4 regions of the Streptomyces sp. NPDC005962 genome follow, and region 3 is predicted to be linked to each of the others. Evidence: riboswitches for the same ligand, from Rfam matches in the RefSeq annotation. Region 3 holds a riboswitch; each other region holds the start of a gene.

Region 1 (2,193 bases), on a different contig from region 3:
CGTCACATCGTCCAGCACCCCGAGCGAACCGATGATGACCCCTGCCAGCAGCAGTCCCTTGATCTCGATATCGGGATAGAGGCCGTGCACCAGACCGGTCTGGTCGTCGGTGTTGCCGGTCAGCGACGCCCAGCCGATGAACAGCGAGCCGAGCACGCCGATCAGCAGCAGCGAGACCAGGGTGCCGACCACCGCGACCGACGTCCGGGCGCTCAGCCCGTGGCACATATAGAGCGCCAGCAGCATGATCGCGCTGCCCCCGACGACCGCGACCACCAGCGGATTCGAACCCTGGAGTATCGCCGGGAGGATGAACAGCGTCAGCACCCCGAAGCTGATGGCCAGCGCCACCAGCGCGAAGACCCCGCGCAGCCGCCCGACGGCCACGACCACGAGCGCGAACAGCCCGGCGAGCAGCGCCATCGGGAACGAGCGGTTGATGTCCGAGACCGAGTACTGGAGGTTCTTGGGCGCCTTGGGCGCGTACGACAGCTTCAGCTCCTGCCCGGCGCTGAACTGCCGTGAGGCGTTCGGCTGGACGATCTCGGGGAACGTACGGCCCTTGTCCTTGCCCGAGGTGACCTCGATGGTGGCCCTCTCGCAGACGGTCTTCCCGCCGCCGGAGCCGCCCTCGGTTCCGCCCCCGGTTCCGCCGCCGGGGTTCGGGGCGGAGCCGCCCTGCTGACCCGGTTCGGTGGGTGCCTGCGGCTGCGCGTTGACGTCGGCGCAGTTGACCTCCTCGACCTTCACCACCCGCCCGGAGACCGTCTCCTGGTCGAAGCCGAGCCCGCTGCGGCCCTGCGTGGTGTGTTCGGGGCCGCCCGGCCACAGCGCGATCAGCCCGGCGACGACGGCGACGGCGAAGGGGATGAGCACCGCCGCGATGACCTTGCGGAGGCGTGCGGAGACGGGTGCGGCCGGGCCGTGGGAGTGGGCGTGGCTGTGGCCGTGTCCGTGGGCCTGGCTGTGGGCCTGGCCGGACGGGTGGGACTGCTCGGGCGGGTGGTCCTGCTGTGTCGCGGTCACCGTCGCATCATCGCAAGAGTGGATGGCCCCCTGTTCAGGGATGCCGGGAAACCGTTAGCGTAGGGGCACCTTTGCAATCGCGGGAGCTCGGAGCACCGGGCTGAGAGGGCGCTGACGCCAGAGAGCTGCGCCGACCGCTGAACCTGTTACCGGGTAATGCCGGCGTAGGGAGTGGGTCTCATGACTCAGCAGGATGCACACATGCGCGAAAACGCTGCCGATTTCGGCTGGCACAAGGGATATGTCACGGGTTCCCGCCCTGACCTCCAGGTCCCGGTTCGCCGCGTGCACCTCACCAATGGCCAGGACGTGACGCTGTACGACACGTCCGGCCCGTACACCGACCCCCACATCGAAACCGACGTCCGCCGTGGCCTCGCGCCACTGCGGCAGAACTGGATCATCTCCCGCGACGACACCGAGGAGTACTCCGGCCGTCCGGCCCGTCCCGAGGACGACGGGCTCAAACCCACCGCGCCCCGCGACGGCCTGCGCAACCTCGACGCGGTCTTCCCCGGACGGCCGCGCCAGCCCCGCCGGGCCCGCGACGGCGCCGCCGTCACCCAACTCAGCTACGCCCGCCGGGGCGAGGTCACGGCGGAGATGGAGTACGTGGCGCTCCGCGAGAACGTCTCCCCCGAGGTGGTCCGCGAGGAGATCGCGGCGGGGCGGGCCGTGCTGCCCGTCAACGTCAACCACCCGGAGATCGAGCCGATGATCATCGGCAAGCGGTTCCTGGTGAAGGTCAACGCCAACATCGGCAACTCCGCCGTCACCTCGTCCATCGAGGAAGAGGTCGACAAGATGACCTGGGCGACCCACTGGGGCGCCGACACGGTCATGGACCTCTCGACCGGACGCAACATCCACACCACCCGCGAGTGGCTGCTGCGCAACTCTCCGGTGCCCATCGGCACCGTGCCGCTCTACCAGGCGCTGGAGAAGGTCGACGGCAAGGCCGAGGAGCTGTCCTGGGAGGTCTACAAGGACACCATCATCGAACAGGCCGAGCAGGGCGTCGACTACATGACGGTCCACGCGGGCGTACGGCTGCCGTACGTCCCCCTGACCGCCCGCCGCAAGACCGGCATCGTCTCCCGGGGCGGTTCGATCATGGCCGCCTGGTGCCTGGCCCACCATCAGGAGTCCTTCCTCTACACCCACTTC
Region 2 (2,193 bases), on a different contig from region 3:
TGTGCATCAGCTCCCAGGCGGGCTGCGGGATGAACTGCCCGTTCTGTGCCACCGGCCAGGCGGGTCTGGACCGCAATCTGTCCACCGCCGAGATCGTGCACCAGATCGTCGACGGCATGCGGGCCCTCAGGGACGGAGAGATCCCGGGTGGCCCGGCCCGGCTGTCCAACATCGTCTTCATGGGCATGGGCGAGCCGCTGGCCAACTACAACCGGGTCATCGGCGCCATCCGCCGTCTCACGGACCCCGAGCCGGACGGCCTCGGGCTGTCCCAGCGTGGGATCACCGTCTCGACCGTCGGACTGGTCCCGGCGATGCTGCGGTTCGCCGACGAGGGCTTCAAGTGCCGCCTCGCGGTCTCCCTGCACGCGCCCGACGACGAGCTGCGCGACACTCTCGTCCCGGTCAACACCCGCTGGAAGGTGCGCGAGGTCCTGGACGCGGCGTGGGAGTACGCCGAGAAGTCCGGCCGCCGGATCTCCATCGAGTACGCCCTGATCAAGGACATCAACGACCAGGCGTGGCGCGCCGATCTGCTCGGGCGGCTGCTCAAGGGCCACCGGGTGCACGTCAACCTCATCCCGCTCAACCCGACGCCCGGCTCCAAGTGGACCGCGTCCCGGCCCGAGGACGAGAGGGCGTTCGTGGCGGCCCTGGAGCGGCATGGCGTGCCGGTGACCGTCCGGGACACCCGGGGGCAGGAGATCGACGGGGCGTGCGGACAGTTGGCGGCCACGGAGCGCTGACCACCGGCTGATACGGTGCCTTCGCGCCATCGTCGTACAACCATCCCGCAACGATGGACAACTGAACATTCCGACAGGGGAGCGCGACAGCGCTGAGAGTGCGGCACGGCCGCAGACCCTCCAACCTGATCCGGGTCATACCGGCGTAGGGAGTCAGCCTCACGATGAACAGTCATCTTCGGCGTGCCGTCACCGCCGCTCTCGTCGGCTCCCTCGGCACCGGTGTTCTCAGCGGCTGCGGCGGGGGCGCGGCGGACGGCAAGGACTCCAAGACCGTCACCCTGGTCTCGCACGATTCGTTCGCGGCGTCCAAAGCGGTCCTCAAGGAGTTCACCCGCACCACCGGCTACAAGGTGCGGGTGCAGGCCGGTGGTGACGCGGGGGCGGCCGTCAACCAGGCGATCCTGTCCAAGGGCCATCCGCAGGGCGATGTGTTCTTCGGCGTCGACAACACCCTCCTCTCCCGCGCGCTGGACAACGACCTGTTCACGCCGTACGAGGCGAAGGGCCTCGATAAGGTCCCGGCCGCGCATCAGCTCGACAGCGCCAAGCACCGCGTCACACCGGTCGACTACGGCGACATCTGCGTCAACTACGACCGCGCCTACTTCGAGGGCAAGAAGCTCGCGCCGCCGAAGACGCTCGCCGATCTGACCAAGCCCGCGTACAAGAACCTGCTGGTCACCGAGAACGCCGCTACCTCGTCCCCCGGCCTGGCCTTCCTGCTCGGCACCGCCGCCCGCTACGGCGACCACGGCTGGCGCGACTACTGGAAGAAGCTGCGGGCCAACGGCGTCGAGGTGGTCGACGGCTGGGAGCAGGCGTACTACGACCGCTTCTCCGGCTCGGCGGGCGGCGGCAAGGGCGACAAGCCGCTCGTCGTCTCGTACGCCTCCAGCCCGCCCGCCGAGGTGGTGGACGCCAAGTCGAAGCCCGCCAAGGCCCCGACCGGGGTGGCGGCCGGTACCTGCTTCCGGCAGACGGAGTTCGCCGGGCTGCTGAAGGGCGCGGGCAACACCAAGGGCGGCAAGGCGCTGCTGGACTTCCTGCTGACCAAGCGTTTCCAGGAGGACGTACCGCTGAACATGTACGTCAACCCGGTGCGCGAGGACGCCAGGCTGCCGGAGGTCTTCACCCGGTACGGGGCCAAGATCCCCGACCCGGCCACCCTGCCTCCGCGGAAGATCGCCAAGAACCGTGAGCCCTGGGTCAAGGCATGGTCCTCGCTCGTTCTGTAGAGCCCACGGAGCCTGTCGATCCCGCCGAGCGCCCCGCGCCCGCGCAGTCCCGCGAACGCGGCGGGCTGCGCGGCGCCGCCCTGCGGTTCGGCCTGATGGCCGTGCCGCTCGCCTTCTTCGCCGTCTTCTTCGCGTATCCGGTGGCCGCGATCGTCACCCGCGGGCTGCGCGCCGACGGCCGCTGGCACCTCGGGCGGATACCCGAGGTG
Region 3 (2,193 bases):
GAACTGCTCGGACCAGAAGTAGGGCACCGGGTCGTAGACCTGGCCGGGGAAGTGCGCGGTCCGGCTGCCGAGCACATTGGCGGCGACCGTCCGCGGCCCCTGGAGCGCGTTGTCCCAGTGGTGCACCAGCAGCCGTGCCCCGTAGCGGGCGGAGGGGAAGGACGCGCAGTCGCCGACGGCGTACACATCGGGCGCCGAGGTGCGCAGCCCCTCGTCGGCGGCGACGGACCGGTCCTCGGCGAGTTCGACGCCGGAACCGGCCAGCCAGCCGGTCGCGGGCCGGGCGCCGATGCCGACGACCACCGCACCGGCCCGCAGCCGGGTGCCGTCGCCGAGCTGCAGCCCGGTCCGGTCCACGGCGGTCACCGGGGCGCCGGTGACCAGGGTGGCGCCGTAGTCCGCGTACCAGCCGGTCATATGGGCGGCGACCTCCGCCGGGAGGGCGCCCGCCAGCGGCCGGTCCGCGGCCTCGACGACCGTCACCGCGCAGCCCGCCTCGCGGGCCGCCGTCGCGAACTCCGCGCCGATCCAGCCCGCCCCGACCACCACGATCTCGTGCTGCCGGGCGAGCACCGGGCGCAGCCGTTCGGCGTCGTCCAGGGTGCGCAGGAGGTGGACGCCGGGGACGCCCTCGCTGCCGGGCAGGGCGATCGGCTCGGCGCCGGTGGCGATCACCAGGACGTCGTACGGGATCGGGCCGGACCCGGTGCCGACCGTCTGCCCGGCCGGGTCCAGCCCGGTCACGGCGACGCCGAGCCGCAGCTCGATGCCGAGCGCGTCGAAGTCCACGTCGAACGCGGACCCTTCGGCCTTGCCGAGCAGCACGGCCTTGGACAGCGGCGGCCGGTCGTACGGCTGATGGGGCTCGGCGCCCAGCAGCAGGACCTCCCCGGTCCAGCCCTGCTCGCGCAGCGCGACGGCGGTCTGTACCCCCGCCATACCCGCGCCGACGATCACCACCCGCTGTCCGCCGCCACCCGCCGAGGACGCCATCGTCTTCGTCGTCTCATCGCTCACACGATCACTGTATTGCGGCAGGTGGGGCGGACCGGAGAGCGCACGACGAGATCTCGGGCACAGCCCGGCGGGCCGAACGGCCCGTGGCAACGGCCCGTGGCATGGGGCTCCGCGCGGGCCCGCCCGGGGCGCTCCCTTCCGGCCGATTCGGGACGCGTACTAGGGTGGCGGGACAAAGCACTCGCGGGAGCCCGGGCGCACCGGGCTGAGAGGGAGGCTGGCGCGGCCTCCGACCGTACGAACCTGATCCGGGTCATGCCGGCGAAGGGAGGGGGCGACCAGCCCATGCACACGCAAGACGAATCATCCCGGAGCAGCCCCGCACCGTACGACGTCCTCGTCATCGGCGGCGGCATCATCGGCCTGGTCACGGCCTGGCGGGCGGCCCAGCGGGGCCTGCGCACCGCCGTTGTCGACCCGGCGCCCGGCGGCGGGGCCGCGCAGGTCGCGGCGGGGATGCTGGCGGCCGTCACCGAGCTGCACTACGGCGAGCAGACCCTGCTCGGGCTGAATCTGGCCTCGGCGCGCCGCTATCCGTCGTTCGTGGCGGAGCTGGAGCAGGCGAGCGGCCATGACCTGGCCTTCCGTACCTGCGGCACGCTCTCGGTGGCGCTCGACGCGGACGACCGCGCCCATCTGCGCGAGCTGCACGCCTTCCAGCTGCGGCTCGGTCTGGACGCACAGTGGCTGACCGGGCGCGAATGCAGGCGCCTGGAGCCGATGCTCGCGCCGGGCGTGCGCGGGGGCCTGCGCGTCGACGGCGACCACCAGGTCGACCCGCGGCGGCTGGCGGCCGCGCTGCTGGCGGCGTGCGAGCGCGCCGGGGTGGTCCTCCACCGCGTCCGCGCGGAGCGGCTGCTGCTGAACGGCGGCGGCGACCGGGCCACCGGGGCCGAGCTGGCCGACGGTACGGGCACCCGGCTGGCCGCCGGGCAGACCGTGCTGGCCGCGGGCAGCCTCAGCGGACGGCTCCCGGGCGTCCCCGAGGAGGTCCTGCCGCCCATACGTCCCGTCAAGGGCCAGGTACTGCGGCTGTCGGTGCCCGGCCCGTACGCGCCCTTCCTGTCCCGGACCGTGCGGGCCGTGGTGCGCGGCGGGCACGTCTACCTCGTCCCGCGCGAGAACGGCGAGCTGGTCGTCGGCGCGACCACGGAGGAGCTGGGCTGGGACACCACG
Region 4 (2,193 bases), on a different contig from region 3:
GACGACGAACTCGCCGCACGGCAACCGGTGTCCGCCGCCGCGCCACCGGCCACCGGCGGATGGGAGCAGATCTACCGCGACCACGTCGAACAGGCCGACCTCGGTGCCGGACTGGACTTCCTCACCGGCACCCGCGGCTCGTTCGTCGCCCGCGAATCACACTGAGGGCGGGACACCGCGGCCGCCCGGACACGCACAGTGCGTGCCCGGGCGGGACGGGCCCCACAGCGGGGTCACAGGAACGGCCCAGGTCCGGGAAAGGTTCGCCCCCTACCCTCCGGGCATGCCCACGACGCGTTCCACGGACGAGGCCCTGGCGCAGACCGCCGTACGAGCCCTGATCTCCCAGGCGGAGCTGACCCCCAAACCGGGCCTCGCGGACACCCGCGATCTGCAGGCCCGCGCCACCGGCACCGATCTGCTCGCGCTGCGCTGGTCGGCCAAGGCGCTGGCGCCCGGCTTCGCGGCCATGGCCGCCGCCGCACGCCGCCCCGGCGAGCCGACGCGTGCGCTCCGTGAGGAGCTGGGCGCCATCGGCCGCTGCGCCGAGTGGACCATGGCGCGGGCCGGTGGCGACCCGGCCGGTGACCGCGCCGGTGGCGGTCCGGCCACCGGCCGTCTCCACTATGGGGCGCTGTGGGTACTGGGGCTGCTGGTGGCGGCCGCCGCCCTGGAACCCGGCGCCGCCCCCTTTGAGCTGACCGCCACCGCCCGGCAGCTCGCGTCCCACGCCGACCGCGGCGCCCCGCGCAGGCCGTCGGCGGGCTCGCAGGTCTCCGCCACCTACGGGGCGGCGGGTGCGCGTGGCGAGGCGCGGGCCGCCTTCCCGCATGTGCGCCGCGCCCTGGACGTCCTGTCCCGGACCCGTGCGGCGGGGGCCACCGAGACCCAGGCCCGCCTCGACGCGCTGCTCACCGTGATGAGCACCCTCCAGGACACCGGACCGCTGTACCAGGCGGGGCCGCCCGCGCTCCGGCGGGTGCAGGACGGCGCCCGCGGTGTGCTGGAGGCGGGCGGCGCCACGTCCGCCCAGGGCGCGGCCGCCCTCGCCACTCTCGACGCCGAGCTGCGCGGGACCGGTGTCGCGCCGCGCGGCAGCGCCGCGGTGCTGGCGGGGGCGCTGTTCCTGGACGCGCTCCCGGCGACGGGCCGCCCCCGGGACCGGGTCGCCGGGGCGAGGGGTTAGCCTGGGGGCGCTCCACCGGACACGGGGTGCCCCCACACGGGGGCTGAGATCACACCCGTCGAACCTGAACCAGTTAGCACTGGCGGAGGGATGTCATCGATGCCATTGCCGCATGCTGCCACCGACCCGGCCATCACCGGCGCGGAATCCGTCTTCGACGGGCGGATGCCCGCCGCGCCCGGCGATCTGCGCGTCGAGGCGCGCGGTATCGCGCCGGTTCCGGAAAGCCACCGCTACGGCGGCCCGGGGCGCCTGTTCACCGTGTGGTTCGCCCCGAACCTGACCATGACCGGTGTGTTCACGGGCACCATCGGCATCGGCCTCGGCCTGGACTTCGCCACCGCGCTGGCCGCCGTCGTGCTGGGCACCCTCATCGGCGCCGTACCCACCGCGTATCTGGGCACCTGGGGCAGTCTGACCGGGGCCGGGCAGCTGCCCCTGGCACGGCTGGCGTTCGGCCGGGGCGTGGCGGTGCCCGGTGTTCTGCAGTGGCTGTCGTCGATCGCCTGGGACGCGCTCATCGGCCTCTTCGGCGGTGACGCGCTGGCCCGGCTGTGCGGGCTGCCGTTCTGGCTGGGTGTGCTGCTGATGATGGCCGGGCAGGGGGCGCTCGGGGTGCTGGGCTACGAGGCCGTCCACCGGATGCAGAAGCTGATGACGTTCGTCCTCGCCGCCGCCTTCGCCATCCTGGCCGTCAAGCTGCTCGACGGTGTCCACCCCGCCACCACCGGGTCCGCGCACGGGCCCGACCGTATCGGCGCCTTCGTCCTGACCAGCACGATCGCCCTGAGCCTGGCGATCTCGTGGGCGCCGTACGCCAGCGACTTCAGCCGCTATCTGCCCCGCGCCACCTCCCGTACCCGCATGTTCTGGTGCACTCTGCTCGGGGTCACCGTGTCCTTCGTGGCGGTCCAGGCGCTCGGGCTGTGGGGGGCCTCCATCTTCACCGACCAGACCGCCCGCGGCGTCGAGACGGCGCTGGGCGGCGGGGTGCTCGGCGCGTTCGG

The links. A riboswitch is a leader RNA that binds a small molecule or an ion and turns the genes downstream of it on or off. The one in region 3 is predicted to bind thiamine pyrophosphate.
Region 1: another riboswitch for thiamine pyrophosphate. It lies ahead of thiC (phosphomethylpyrimidine synthase ThiC); the one in region 3 lies ahead of thiO (glycine oxidase ThiO).
Region 2: another riboswitch for thiamine pyrophosphate. It lies ahead of ABZ370_RS17050 (thiamine ABC transporter substrate-binding protein); the one in region 3 lies ahead of thiO (glycine oxidase ThiO).
Region 4: another riboswitch for thiamine pyrophosphate. It lies ahead of ABZ370_RS05910 (cytosine permease); the one in region 3 lies ahead of thiO (glycine oxidase ThiO).

Annotation. Positions count from the first base shown of each region.
Region 1 covers NZ_JBEXVE010000005.1:49,926-52,118, reverse strand. Annotated here, with positions in the region: gene ABZ370_RS10490 (YibE/F family protein) at 1-1,026, opposite strand, end outside; TPP riboswitch at 1,096-1,214, shown strand; gene thiC (phosphomethylpyrimidine synthase ThiC) at 1,207-2,193, shown strand, end outside.
Region 2 covers NZ_JBEXVE010000009.1:66,522-68,714, reverse strand. Annotated here, with positions in the region: gene rlmN (23S rRNA (adenine(2503)-C(2))-methyltransferase RlmN) at 1-746, shown strand, start outside; TPP riboswitch at 812-915, shown strand; gene ABZ370_RS17050 (thiamine ABC transporter substrate-binding protein) at 911-1,984, shown strand; gene ABZ370_RS17045 (iron ABC transporter permease) at 2,080-2,193, shown strand, end outside.
Region 3 covers NZ_JBEXVE010000006.1:332,166-334,358, reverse strand. Annotated here, with positions in the region: gene ABZ370_RS13575 (FAD-dependent oxidoreductase) at 1-993, opposite strand, end outside; TPP riboswitch at 1,191-1,304, shown strand; gene thiO (glycine oxidase ThiO) at 1,303-2,193, shown strand, end outside.
Region 4 covers NZ_JBEXVE010000002.1:535,774-537,966, forward strand. Annotated here, with positions in the region: gene ABZ370_RS05900 (IlvD/Edd family dehydratase) at 1-165, shown strand, start outside; gene ABZ370_RS05905 (triphosphoribosyl-dephospho-CoA synthase) at 284-1,186, shown strand; TPP riboswitch at 1,199-1,294, shown strand; gene ABZ370_RS05910 (cytosine permease) at 1,352-2,193, shown strand, end outside.